Regions from separate parts of the Bacillus sp. FG16 genome, predicted to be linked through region 3. Evidence: riboswitches for the same ligand, from Rfam matches in the RefSeq annotation. Region 3 holds a riboswitch; each other region holds the start of a gene.

Evidence for each region. Region 3 has a riboswitch for lysine ahead of lysA (diaminopimelate decarboxylase). Riboswitches for the same ligand answer to the same signal wherever they lie in the genome.
Region 1: another riboswitch for lysine. It lies ahead of ACODS7_RS21880 (amino acid permease); the one in region 3 lies ahead of lysA (diaminopimelate decarboxylase).
Region 2: another riboswitch for lysine. It lies ahead of ACODS7_RS06450 (aspartate kinase); the one in region 3 lies ahead of lysA (diaminopimelate decarboxylase).
Region 4: another riboswitch for lysine. It lies ahead of ACODS7_RS11920 (amino acid permease); the one in region 3 lies ahead of lysA (diaminopimelate decarboxylase).

The regions. Positions count from the first base shown of each region.
Region 1 is NZ_JBMDKC010000069.1:1,954-5,170, forward strand. Features, by position in the region: gene ACODS7_RS21875 (ABC transporter permease) at 1-501, opposite strand, end outside; gene ACODS7_RS21880 (amino acid permease) at 562-1,986, opposite strand; lysine riboswitch at 2,133-2,314, opposite strand; gene gapN (NADP-dependent glyceraldehyde-3-phosphate dehydrogenase) at 2,493-3,217, opposite strand, start outside.
Region 2 is NZ_JBMDKC010000011.1:41,741-44,957, forward strand. Features, by position in the region: gene ACODS7_RS06440 (DUF4166 domain-containing protein) at 1-124, opposite strand, end outside; partial or broken gene ACODS7_RS06445 (DoxX-like family protein) at 129-1,036, opposite strand; lysine riboswitch at 1,228-1,414, shown strand; gene ACODS7_RS06450 (aspartate kinase) at 1,617-2,846, shown strand; gene ACODS7_RS06455 (VOC family protein) at 3,075-3,217, shown strand, end outside.
Region 3 is NZ_JBMDKC010000028.1:33,033-36,249, reverse strand. Features, by position in the region: gene ACODS7_RS12705 (LTA synthase family protein) at 1-130, opposite strand, end outside; gene ACODS7_RS12700 (DUF3888 domain-containing protein) at 383-778, shown strand; lysine riboswitch at 868-1,049, shown strand; gene lysA (diaminopimelate decarboxylase) at 1,230-2,546, shown strand; SAM riboswitch class I at 2,662-2,770, shown strand; gene ACODS7_RS12690 (YezD family protein) at 2,843-2,986, shown strand; gene ACODS7_RS12685 (phosphoadenylyl-sulfate reductase) at 3,074-3,217, shown strand, end outside.
Region 4 is NZ_JBMDKC010000026.1:6,673-9,889, forward strand. Features, by position in the region: gene ACODS7_RS11920 (amino acid permease) at 1-1,074, opposite strand, end outside; lysine riboswitch at 1,187-1,380, opposite strand; gene ACODS7_RS11925 (GNAT family N-acetyltransferase) at 1,701-2,150, shown strand; gene ACODS7_RS11930 (sulfite exporter TauE/SafE family protein) at 2,187-3,089, opposite strand.

The DNA.
Region 1 (3,217 bases), on a different contig from region 3:
GATGATCAGCCATATGTTTTTGTCGTGACTATCACGCCACATCCAATGTATGTACATGTTCCAAGCTTTCGTAATCATTAACACGATAAAGATTGTACATAAAAAAGGTACAGTTAATTGCAATGATTGCAGTGCAAGTGGTACGAGAATAAGGAACGTAAATAATAATGGGAAAAGCTGAATGATATAATTATATAGAAGAGATTTTTTGAAATAGGATTTTAATTTCTCTTCTAATGCAAGCAAATAGACAGCATCAGGTTTTTGAATAAATGTACGGATAGGGCATCTAGTTATAATGAACGTAAGTACAATCGTTATAATTATTAAAGATATTCCTTTAGAAGGAGATGCTTTTAGAAACTGAGCATAATAATATGCACCAATGCATGAAATAAAGATAAAGCTATATAGTAAACCGTTAATCATACGTGCAAAGTATGTAATGATATTTTGAATATGTTGTTGGAAGCGACTGCTCCATAGCGATTCGATTGACATGTTTTTCACCTCTTTGTTCTATTATATATGTTTTACAAAAGAAAAAACGAGCAAATTGCGTTATGCAACTTGCTCGTTTTTCTTTTCGTTATTTTTTTTCTGATCACGATTCATTAATGGATAGAAGGCAAATCCGATTACGAATAAACCAATTCCGAGAAGGAACGTTTTTATATCGGATGCCCCCGTTTTAATAACCCATAGTGCGTAGCAAAGTGCGATCACTGCGACTATGCCATCTGTAATTCTTGCCCGCATTTCATTTTTATATGTTTCACCAGTTGCGACTAGTTTTAACTGGAAGATTGGTGAAACGAGATATGGAATGAGGTAGGCCAGTGTTGATACGGTAATAACGAATGTATAAGCTTCCGCAATGGTTCCTGATAATGTTGAGAATAGGAACACTTGCGACATAATGTTTGTTAATCGTAATGAGTAAATTGGACTTCCTTTTTTATTTGTTTTTGTGAAGAAGGAAGGGAAGAAACCTTCTTTTGCTGCTTGATATGGTACTTCTGAGCTTAATAAAATCCAGCCTAAGATAGAACCGAACAGGGAAGTAAGAGCAAGTAATGCCATCAGTTTCCCGCCGCCATGACCCATTGCAGCGTTTAATGCATCTGCTAATGGACGTTCAGAAGCTTGTAATTTATCAACGTGAAGTACACCCATTGTTAAAATTGTAATTCCTAAGTAAATCGCAACTGTAATAAGTAATCCCGCAACTGTTGCACGTTTTACCGTTTTTGGAGAAACAGCACGGTTTGATAAAAGAACGGCTGATTCAATTCCGATAAACGCCCAAAGCGTTGTAAGAGCAGCTAAATTTACTTGTGAAAGAAGACCATGTGATACACCTGATTTATCAATCATCGGCGTGTACCATTGTCCAAACTTAGAAGCTTCGAATGCAAATAACGTAACGACGATGAATAAAAGGAATCCAGTTACTTTCGTTGTTGTTGCTAAGAAGTTTAGTTTTCCAGCTCCGCTTACACCATTTGTTAATATAATATGAGTTCCCCAAAGTAAGATGGAACAAATCGTAAATGTAATTAGTTTTCCGACTTCTATGTTAAAAGAACCGATTGAAAATAGTAGTCGCGTATCTTTCATAATTGGGAAGAAGAGTGATAAATATCCCGCAAATGATGTAATGATGGCAACGTTACTTGCCCAGTTTGCAACCCAATATCCCCATACCATACTGAATCCAGCCATTTTTTTCTTTTTTGGTGTTGAGAATAAAGCATATGCATGACTTTGTGGTCCTGTCGTTAAATCAGGACGACGAATTGCTAAATTACCGAAAACAAGAGCTAGCATTAAAACACCAAACCCTGTTGTTAACCAAGCTAAAGTGACACCGAGTGGGCTTGCTGTTTGTGCCAACGTACTTGGCACCATGAAAATACCAGCACCAACCATGTTACCGACAACGAAAGCTGTTAGTACCCAAAAGCCCCATTTTTTTTGTTGCATAGAAAATACCTCCAAAGTTAGTATAACCAAGTCAAGCGAGGAGATATGTATGTCTTCTTAGTAGAGAAGAGAAGTCCCAAACAAAACAAAAAAAGCACGTAATCTGCCGCTACATGCTTTCTATCTTATAAGAAACCCACGACATACCTCTCGATAGCTCTCCACAAACGAAACGTTTGTGACAGTTCTGCACTTATTAAATGCAGACCCAGCAAGCGTGCATGGTGGACACGACTTACTTCGGCAACCATTCCTTTCTCATTCCTTCATCAATGCCACTACATCTCCTGAAATGATACTCTTAATGACTGCAACCTCTACCTCACCGAGATACGAATGAGGATTTAAATATTAAATTAACGTCTTTAAGAGTAACAAATGTATTTTTATACGTCAATGGATATAGTAATAATCAGATTATAGAGAAGAATTTGTGATTAAAAACGAATAAGATTTTAGCATAAAAAGAAGCCGATCTAAAACTAGATCAGCTTCTACATATAAGATTAAACTAAGTTTAATACAGTCACTTTTTCACGTGTCATAGACTCAAGGCTCTTACGAATACCTTGTGCGCCCATACCTGAACCTTTTACACCGATGAATGGGAAGTGATCAGGGCCGCGCTCTGTGCGTCCGTTAATTTGAACAGAACCAGTTTCGATTTTGTTAGCAATTGCAAATGCTTTGTTAATGTCTTTTGTGAAGACACTTGCTTGTAAGCCGAACTCTGATTTGTTAGCAATTTCAATTGCTTGCTCATCTGAAGAAACACGAATGATTGGAAGGATTGGGCCAAATGGCTCTTCCCAAGCAACTTTCATTTCTTCTGTTACGTGGTCGATTAATGTTGGGTAAATTAAGTTACGCTCACGTTTGTTACCGATAACGATTGTTGCACCTTTTTCAACAGCATCGTCAACTAAGCCTTGAACGAAGTCAGCAGACTTGTCGTCGATTAATGGAACGATTGTGCTGTCTTGTTCTGGAGATCCAACTGATAGTTCAGCTACTTGCGCTTTTAATAAGCTAACAAGCTCGTCTGCTACGTTTTCGTGTACAAGTACACGTTTAATAGCTGTACAACGTTGACCAGAGTAAGAGAATGCACCGCTTACGATATGGTTTGCAGCATCTTGTAAGTCAGCATCTTCACGAACGATACCAGGATCTTTACCACCAAGTTCTAATACAAGTGGAATCATTGAAGCTTTTTTCGCTAAATGTTTAC
Region 2 (3,217 bases), on a different contig from region 3:
AAATTTCATCCATCTTTCCTTCCCCTGTAAAACTATTTTCTTCTGTAATCGCATAACGCTTCTGCAATTCAGGATGAAGATTTTTATAGATATCCCCTAATAATCGTTCATACATATTAGCCATACACTTATCCCTTTCTCGTCCTCTTGCAATTTTTCGCGCTTGGTAAATCGAAACTATTTATATAACCGACAATTGATAACCCCATTAGAAGAATATTTAATGTAATCGGATTAAACGGACCTGTAAAGCTTGCAATATTCGTAAATCCTGCCGCTATCGTTAGAACCAATAACACAATAATATGCAGGATAAATAATTTTCGTTTTGTTAGTGGCAACAGCCATACGACACCGAAAATTATTTCTAACACCCAATTATTTTAAGTATATATACACTATTTTCATTTGAACCGATTAATACAGAAAGCATCTTTACTTCTTCTGAATGAGTAAACAGTAGTTTTGGCACTATCCCTTGATATATCCATACAAAAGCAAATAAAAAACATACGAGCCAATACGTCATTGTTCTTCTAATTAGTAACCTAGGATGAAGCCCCTTTTCTAACCATAATTTTAAGGCATCAAAACTCCAAGCCGTCGCCCAACCTAATAACGGACGAAAAATATAGGAATCTATTACATTTCCTATACGACCAAATCTTGTATCATAATCATATTGTGTCTCAAAATGGATGTATTCTTTATTCGGCGTATACTTCCAATAACCACGTCCTATTTGAATAAGAGATAATGTATTATCCGTCCAAAATTTTAAAGAGGAAATTCTTTCACCAGTTTCTTTTCTTATTTCACCTATTGATTCCCCTTCTCCAGCTATTTCAAGCCCAAATCCAATCTTTGTTTTATACAAAAACTTCTGTGGTTCTCCTTCTTTTTTCTCTAAATACGAAATTTCAGTAAAGCGAGCATCCCACTCTGTATGTATATCTGGTTCTTGCGTATATCCCCATAATTTTTCCATCTTCGTTTTCATTTTTGTCGCAACATAAATAGGCTGTTTCCTTTTCATTCTCCCACCTCCTATGCACTATAAGTTTAATGTACATGCAATGAATTTATTTTGCTACATTTTTCACAAACTTCCCTGTAAAAAGAAAGAATTTTAAAAATATATATAAAACACTTGATTCCCCGAAAAATTTAAATTATTATAAAACAAATGTTACCAACAACTTCATAAATCAAACACTCTCGCCTAAAACGTGAGATAGAGGTTGCGATACTTATGAGTATTCTAATGGAGACACAGAGATGTCTATGAACTTAGATGAAAGGAAGTATTGCCGAAATTGATAAGTTTCTCTGCATTTATCAATTGGGGCTGTTTTCGAATAGAAACAGAACTGTCATATGTACAGACGTGTATGTATGAAGAGCTATCTACAAAAAAGAGATATCATTTTTTATGATATTCCTTTTTTGGCGGTTTTTTTATTAGCTCCGTTTTCTGTTTCCCTTTTCCTGTAACAGCACCATCCTCACTTATTTGAGATGGTGTTTTTTGTTTGTCTTTCTGGTAACTACAGGAGTATTGGGATCTATATATTTCCTAATCTATTCTTAAAAATAGACGAAAGAAGGAATTTGTAATGGAAACAATTGTTCAAAAATTTGGTGGCACTTCTGTCGGAAGCGTCGAACGCATTCAACATGTAGCAAATTTAATCATTGAAGAATATGAACGAGGTCATAGCGTTGTCTCTGTCGTTTCAGCAATGGGAAAAAGCACGGATGAACTTGTCGCACTCGCTAACGTTATTACAGAAGATCCAAGTAAACGTGAAATGGATATGCTTCTATCTACAGGAGAACAAGTAACTATTTCATTATTAACAATGGCACTGCAAGCAAAAGGCTATCATGCAATTTCATTAACAGGGTGGCAAGCTGGTATTACGACAGAATCTGTACATAGTAGTGCACGGATTACTGACATTCATACAGATCGTATTCAATCTTATCTTGCTGAAGGCACGATTGTTATCGTAGCTGGTTTCCAAGGTATAAGTGTAGAAAATGAAATTACAACGCTTGGCCGTGGTGGTTCTGATACGACTGCTGTCGCACTAGCCGCTGCACTTAAAGCAAAAAAATGTGATATTTATACGGATGTGACAGGCGTATATACAACGGACCCACGAGTTGTAAAAGATGCTTACAAATTAGACGAAATTTCTTATGACGAAATGTTAGAGCTTGCAAATCTTGGTGCTGGCGTATTACACCCGCGAGCTGTTGAGTTTGCTAAAAATCATAACGTAGTTTTAGAAGTTCGCTCAAGTATGGAACAAGAAAACGGAACAATTGTAAAAGGAGAATGTAACATGGAACAACAATCAATCGTTAAAGGTATTGCATTTGAGGATAACATTACACGTGTCACAATTAAAGGACTAGAACAAGGATCGCTTTCAACAGTTTTCTCTACATTAGCAGCAGCACACATTAATGTAGATATCATCATTCAAAGTATTACAAATGAAGGAACTGTACATCTCTCCTTCTCCATTCACTCGAATGATTTAAGAGAAACTTTAAAAGTTTTGGAACAAAATCAAGAAACTCTTCACTACGAATCTGTAGAACATGAAAATCACTTAGCAAAAGTATCAATTGTAGGATCTGGCATGGTATCTAACCCTGGTGTCGCTGCAAATATGTTTACTACTTTAAAAGAAGAAGATATTCATATTAAAATGGTAAGTACATCAGAAATTAAAGTGTCTGTCGTTATTGACCGCCTTCATTTAGTAACAGGGGTTGAGGCGCTGCATCAATCATTTATGGCGAAAATTGAGCCTTTAGTGCAAATGAGCTAATTTGATATGCTCAGTAACACTTATAAAAAAATCATATTAATCTACTTCCTTCCTATTAAATAAAAGCTGTTCGTTAACAAGATGCTATATGACATATAAAAAAACACCTTGTCACCTTTTCCTATACTACGACAAGGTGTTTTTGACTGAAAGGAATTTGTAACTACTTAGTAGTATAATTATGAGGATGATTAAATAATAAACTTTTATACATAAGGAGATAAGAATATGGCAAAAAACAAATTACTACGAATGGACAATGTCAGCATCGTTGTAGAATCCCTTGATAACGCAATCTCTTTCTTTGAGGAGATTGGCTTGAACCTCGAAGGGCGAGCCACTATCGAAGGTGAATGGGCTGGTCGCGTAAC
Region 3 (3,217 bases):
GCATGAATTCTTCAAAGAAATTATCAATTTTAATATCAAATGCTAGCTTGTACACAATATATGTTTTAATCCATAGTAAAACGACTGCAACGAGTGCAAATCGCAGTTTTGGAAACAGATGTTGTAGCATAATATACTCCTCTCCTAAAAAGCATGACAGTTCGTGAGTCAGTTTGCTTAACGACTCATTTTATATATACGAACAGTCCTTTGTTATTATGATTATTATACTATGAGTATCATTATACGAAAATAAAAGAGAGTTGTGGGCTTTTTTATAATAATCGAGTAGAAAAAGAGTGGTGGGAGACAATAAAACAGAATTTCTATGTATGATAATTATCGTACGCAGAAAGAAGCGCGTGATAATACGGAGGTTATAATGCGAAAATTATTATATTTTATAGCATGCAGTAGTGTTATACTTTTTACTTTACCGAGTGTGTCAATAGCTCAATATGATGCACCTCTTATGGAAGATGCACTTTATTCTGTTTTATTTCCAAAAATAAATAAAGCAATTGAAAAACAATATGGAAGTTTGAAACCGTATCAATGTCCTAAAATTATTAGTTTAAAAAAAGTGTATAGCGGTACATATTTATTTCAAGCAAGTATTGAAGTGACAAAGTATGAACGTGTTGCTGGGAAAATTGCTCCCCCATTTGAGAAGGTAACGATTACATTTAATAACGAAGAAGGCGAATGGGAAGTGAAAAAGATTTCAGTAAAGCGCTTACCAAATGATACAAAATTAAACTGTAAAAAAACAATATAAAAAATTGTTTGACAAATAAAATGGTCCTTTGGTATTGTTAATAGCAACAATTAGATGTTTGAAAATTAAATAGACTTACCTCATCTACTCTCAAAGGTAGAGGCCGCGATAGGAAAGAGTAAGCTATGGGAGATTTCATGGAATCTGTGATCATAGGCTGAAAGGGACTATTGCCGAAATATAAGAATAACCATCTTATTCATATATTGGGACTACATTGAATAAATGTAGTACTGTCATAAGATTTATTTTATGGAGAGCTATTTGGAGATGTTGATGCGGTTTCTTATTTTGAGGAGATAACAACTCGTTTATTTTTTCAATATATATTTTTCCTAATAAGAAACGCGTGTGAACATTGTTCCGCGCGTTTTTTGTCTATCTAAAAGCGTGCTGCAATGAATAGAAGATTGGGGTTATGAGTTTTAGAGGAAATAAGGGAGGAATTTAAATGTATTTACACGGCACAAGCCGAATTAATGGGCAAGGACACTTAGAAATTGGAGGGTGCGATACGACGCAGCTAGCAAAGCAATACGGAACACCACTTTATGTATACGATGAAGAGTCTATTCGAGGAAAATGCCGAGCATTTCATCGTGCTTTTAAAGAAAGTGGTTTCTCTTATCAAGTAGCATATGCAAGCAAGGCGTTCTTGTGCATGGAGATGTGCCGAGTAGCTCGTGAAGAGAATATGTCATTAGACGTTGTTTCTGGAGGAGAATTATATACTGCGCTCCAAGCAGGATTTCCAGCATCACGTATTCATTTTCATGGAAATAATAAAACAGAAGAAGAGATAGTGATGGCTCTTCAGGCGAATATCGGTTGTTTTGTCGTAGATAATTTCTTTGAATTAGAAGTTTTACACGATTTAGCGATGCAACATGGAAAGTTTGTGAACATATTAATTCGTGTAACGCCTGGAGTAGAGGCGCACACACATGAATATATTACAACAGGCCAAGATGATTCGAAATTTGGATTTGGCGTTTCAAACGGTCAAGCGATGCAGGCAATTGGATTTGCTTTACAAAAATCCAATTATAATGTGCTAGGGATTCATTCACATATCGGATCGCAAATATTTGAAACAGCTGGCTTTGTTCGAGCGATTGAAGTTCTTCGCCAATTTTTAGAAGAAGTGAGAGAGCAAACAAACTATGTAGTAAAAGTGTTAAATGTAGGCGGGGGATTTGGAATACGCTACACAGAGTCGGATACACCGTTAACTCTTGAGACATATGTGCGAGCTGTAACAAGTGCAGTGAGAGAACAATTTACTGTATGTGAATATCCATTGCCAGAAATATGGATTGAACCAGGCCGTAGCATTGTAGGTGATGCTGGGACAACAATTTATACAGTTGGATCTGTGAAAGATATTCCTGGTATTCGGAAATATGTATCAGTCGATGGTGGAATGACAGATAATTTAAGACCTGCTTTATATAGTGCGCGTTATGAAGCAATGTTAGCGAATCGAGGGAATGATGAGAATGAGGAACTCGTTTCGATTGCGGGGAAATGTTGTGAGAGCGGAGATATGTTGATTTGGGATATTCATTTACCGAAAGTCGCTGCTGCTGATTTACTAGCAGTTTCCTGTACAGGAGCCTACGGGTACTCGATGGCGAATAATTACAATCGGATTCGAAGACCAGCCGTTGTCTTTGCAAAAGGCGGAACATCGCAAGTAGTTGTGGAACGCGAAACATATGAAAATATTATTGGGAACGATCGCATACGTATTAAAGAGCTTGTTTAAATAGAAAAAGGAGTTGTTCGGATGGGCAATTCCTTTTTTGTAAAATAAAATAATTAAAATATATCGGAAAACTAGGATTGAAAAAAATCAGAATTGTGATAAAATACAAATACAAAGCTTATCAAGAGAAGCGGAGGGAACTGGCCCGAAGAAGCTCGGCAACCTGCTTATAGAAAGCAAGGTGCTAAATCCAGCAAAATGGAATCCATTTTGAAAGATAAGGTAAAATATATTACCGAACAGTCTTTTCGAAATGGGAAAGATTTTTTTTATGAATAAAAAGGGGGGCTGTTCGCGTGAGTGTACGGGAACATTTTGATGAAGTATCCGAGAAGATTGAAGCGATGCTTGCTGATATGAAATATGGCTCAATTACAATTGTTGTGCAAGATGGAAAAGTAATTCAGTTAGAGAAAAGTGAAAAAGTACGTTTAAAGTGAAAAGCGCTGACTAGAAAAACTAGAGGCGATTTTAACCTATTTTCATTAGGTTAAAATCGTCTTTTTGCTTTTACAGGGGGAAAAAACATGTTGACGTATGAAACGTGGGAAGAAAATGTTGTTTCGTTTTCGGAAGAAGATGAAACGAAAGGTGCGCTATCAGTATTAAATTGGGCTTATGAAGAGTATAAAGATGAAATCGTCTACGCATGTAGCTTTGGGGTGGAAGGT
Region 4 (3,217 bases), on a different contig from region 3:
AATTGATGTTACGATTAATGCGTTAACAGGTACACCGCGGCTATCTAGTTTACCTAAAAATTTTGGTGCTTTTCCTTGTCGAGCTAAATCCCAAAGCATACGAGTTGATGCATACATACCAGAGTTACCAGCAGATAGTACAGCAGTTAAAATAACAGCGTTCATAACAGAAGCAGCAAAGGCAACGCCCGCTTTTTCAAAAATAAGTGTAAACGGACTTACTGTAACATCACTTGCAGCAAGGCTTTCAGTTGTATAAGGAATTAATAAACCGATAACGAGAATCGCAAGGATATAGAATAAAAGAATACGCCAAAAGATTGAACGAATTGCTTTTGGGATATTACGTTCTGGATCAGATGTTTCACCAGCAGCTACTCCTAATAGTTCAGTACCTTGGAATGAGAAACCAGCTGCCATAAACACACCGATAATTGCCATGATACCGCCGTTAAATGGTGCATCTGCAACAGTGAAGTTTTTAAATCCAACCGTTTCACCGCCCATAATTCCAAAAATCATCATGAAACCAACAATTAAAAAGATAATAATCGTAACTACTTTAATAAGTGCGAACCAATATTCAGATTCACCAAACCCTTTAACAGATAAGTAGTTTAAAAGGAAAATAATAGCTAAACATAATCCGCTCCAAATAAGAGAAGGGGTATCTGGGAACCAAAATTTCATAATTAATGTTACGGCTGCAAGTTCAGCAGCAATCGTAATTGCCCAGTTATACCAATAGTTCCATCCAAGTGCAAAGCCAAGTGATGGATCAACAAATTTTGTTGCATACGTGCTAAAAGATCCAGTAACAGGCATGTAAGCTGCAAGTTCAGCTAAGCTTGTCATTAAAAAATAAACCATAATTCCAATTGCGGCGTATGCAATTAATGCGCCACCAGGTCCAGCTGTATGGATGACACCACCGCTGGCAAGAAATAGTCCGGTACCAATTGTACCACCGAGAGAAATCATCGTAAGGTGACGAGATTTTAATCCGCGTTTTAATTCACCTTGTCCTTGTGTAGTTTGCGTTTTAGAGGTAGATTGATTTGTTGCGCTATTCATGTTCAACACTCCTTTTCTTGTAGGTTAGGAAGGAGCGGGGGAGAAAAATACAAAAAACCGCCAAAGGAATTTGGCGGAACGTTTCACAAATAACCACCCCATCATACCCTTCCGTTAAGATAGCACCCCACGTTTACACGGTAATTTTGTAAACGTGACAGTTCTGTTCCTTTCGGAGACAGCCCCAGCTCATATTTCCAGAGAAGAAATATAAACTTCGGCAACTTTTCCTTTCAAACGGAGTCAGCTGACATTCTCTGTGTCTCGTCCGTTTTACTATTAAAAGTCGCAACCTCTACCTCATCGGATTGATGAGGATTTATATATTGCTAAGATTTTTAATATATGGCAATTGTAATGACTTTCTGAATATATTGCAAGATATTTTGTTAGGAAAAGTCAAAAAATATCGGTTATTGTATAGGAAACGCTTGCAAAACTCCACCCGAACCTACTATTATGTAGCAATAAGCAAAGAAAAAATTGTTATACAAATGTTTCGCAAAAAATATTGAAAAACCCTCTAAATTAAAAGAAAATTCAGAAAAATATAATTCGACATTCATGATAAAGTCATATTATTTGTTATAATTAGAGTAACGTTTAAGCAAAAAGGGGAAATCAAAATGAAATTAGAAACAGAAAGGCTCTATATAGTGCCGTGTACAGAAGAGAGTATTCAAGTCGCTAACGAGCAAGGATACAATAGCGGTCCGCATATTGTAGGGCATGTAAAGAATGTAAAACAAGATGCAACTTTATTACCATGGGGGGCGTGGTATGTTCTTCGGAAAGAAGATGATAGCGTTTTAGGTGATATTGGGTTTAAAGGGAAACCAAACGAGAAGCAAACAGTAGAAATTGGCTATGGATTTATTGAGAAATATTGGAATCAGGGCTATGCAACAGAAGCTGTAAGAGAACTAATCGATTGGGCTTTCAAAACAGGAGAGGTAGAAACAATAATTGCAGAGACACTCCTGGATAACTATAGTTCGATGCGTGTTTTAGAAAAGTTACATATGAAGAGAGTAAATGCTACAGAAACGATGATTAATTGGAAAATAGAAAAATAAAAAATACCGCTCTAAATTGGGCGGTATTTTTTATAGTTATGGTAGCATTTGCTTCTGATCATTTGGATACTCAGCCGTTGATGCGTTAGGACGATTGGAATGATTGCGAACAGCAATGAAAATAGAAATAATAACGACAAGACCAACTGCAACGTAAGAAAGTGAAATAATAGTTGGATCCACTTTAAATGTAGTAAGCAGTGTACGTATATTTGTAAAGATAATAAGACCGCCAACTAATACACCAAGTAAATGGGGCGGAACGATACGAACTAACCATGCAGCAATTGGAGCTGCGACAATACCGCCGAGCATTAACGCAAATACCCAAACCCAGCTTACTTGTTCCCAGCCAAGTGAGATGAAGAAGCCAATTGTTGCAGCGAGTGAAACAGGAAATTCACTCGTATCTACAGATCCAATAACTTTTCTAGCTTCATTTCCTCTTGCTAGAAGAACGGGTGTCGTAATCGGCCCCCAACCACCGCCACCAGTTGAATCAACGAATCCAGCGAATAAACCAAGCGGCACAAGTTGTTTTGCAGACATACGCTTATTTGAAGTGACAATTTGTTTTTGAATGATGAATCGTAATAAAATGTAAACCCCTAAAGTGAATAAAAATATGGAAATGTACGGTTTGATCACATCTCCAGGCAAATTACTTAAAAAACATGCCCCAACAAATGCGCCGATTGCCCCAGGTAATGTAAGCCTGGAAACTGTATATTTATCAACGTTTCCAAATTTGATATGAGATGCGCCAGAAGCTGCAGTTGTAACGACTTCAGCTAAATGAACCGATGCGGAAGCTACAGCCGGTGCAATACCAAACATTAATAATAGTGAAGTAGACGTTACCCCATAAGCCATTCCAAGTGCTCCATCGATCAATTGAGCGAAAAATCCAATAATAGCAAAGACAATTAATTTCTGCATAAATAATCCCCCTGTAATAATAAATGAAAAAGACACTTTTCCCGTATGAGAAAAGTGCCTTTGGTTTTTCCAATCAGCAATAATTAAATTTGTTTCATTATAATACATATTAATCGTATAAATCAACT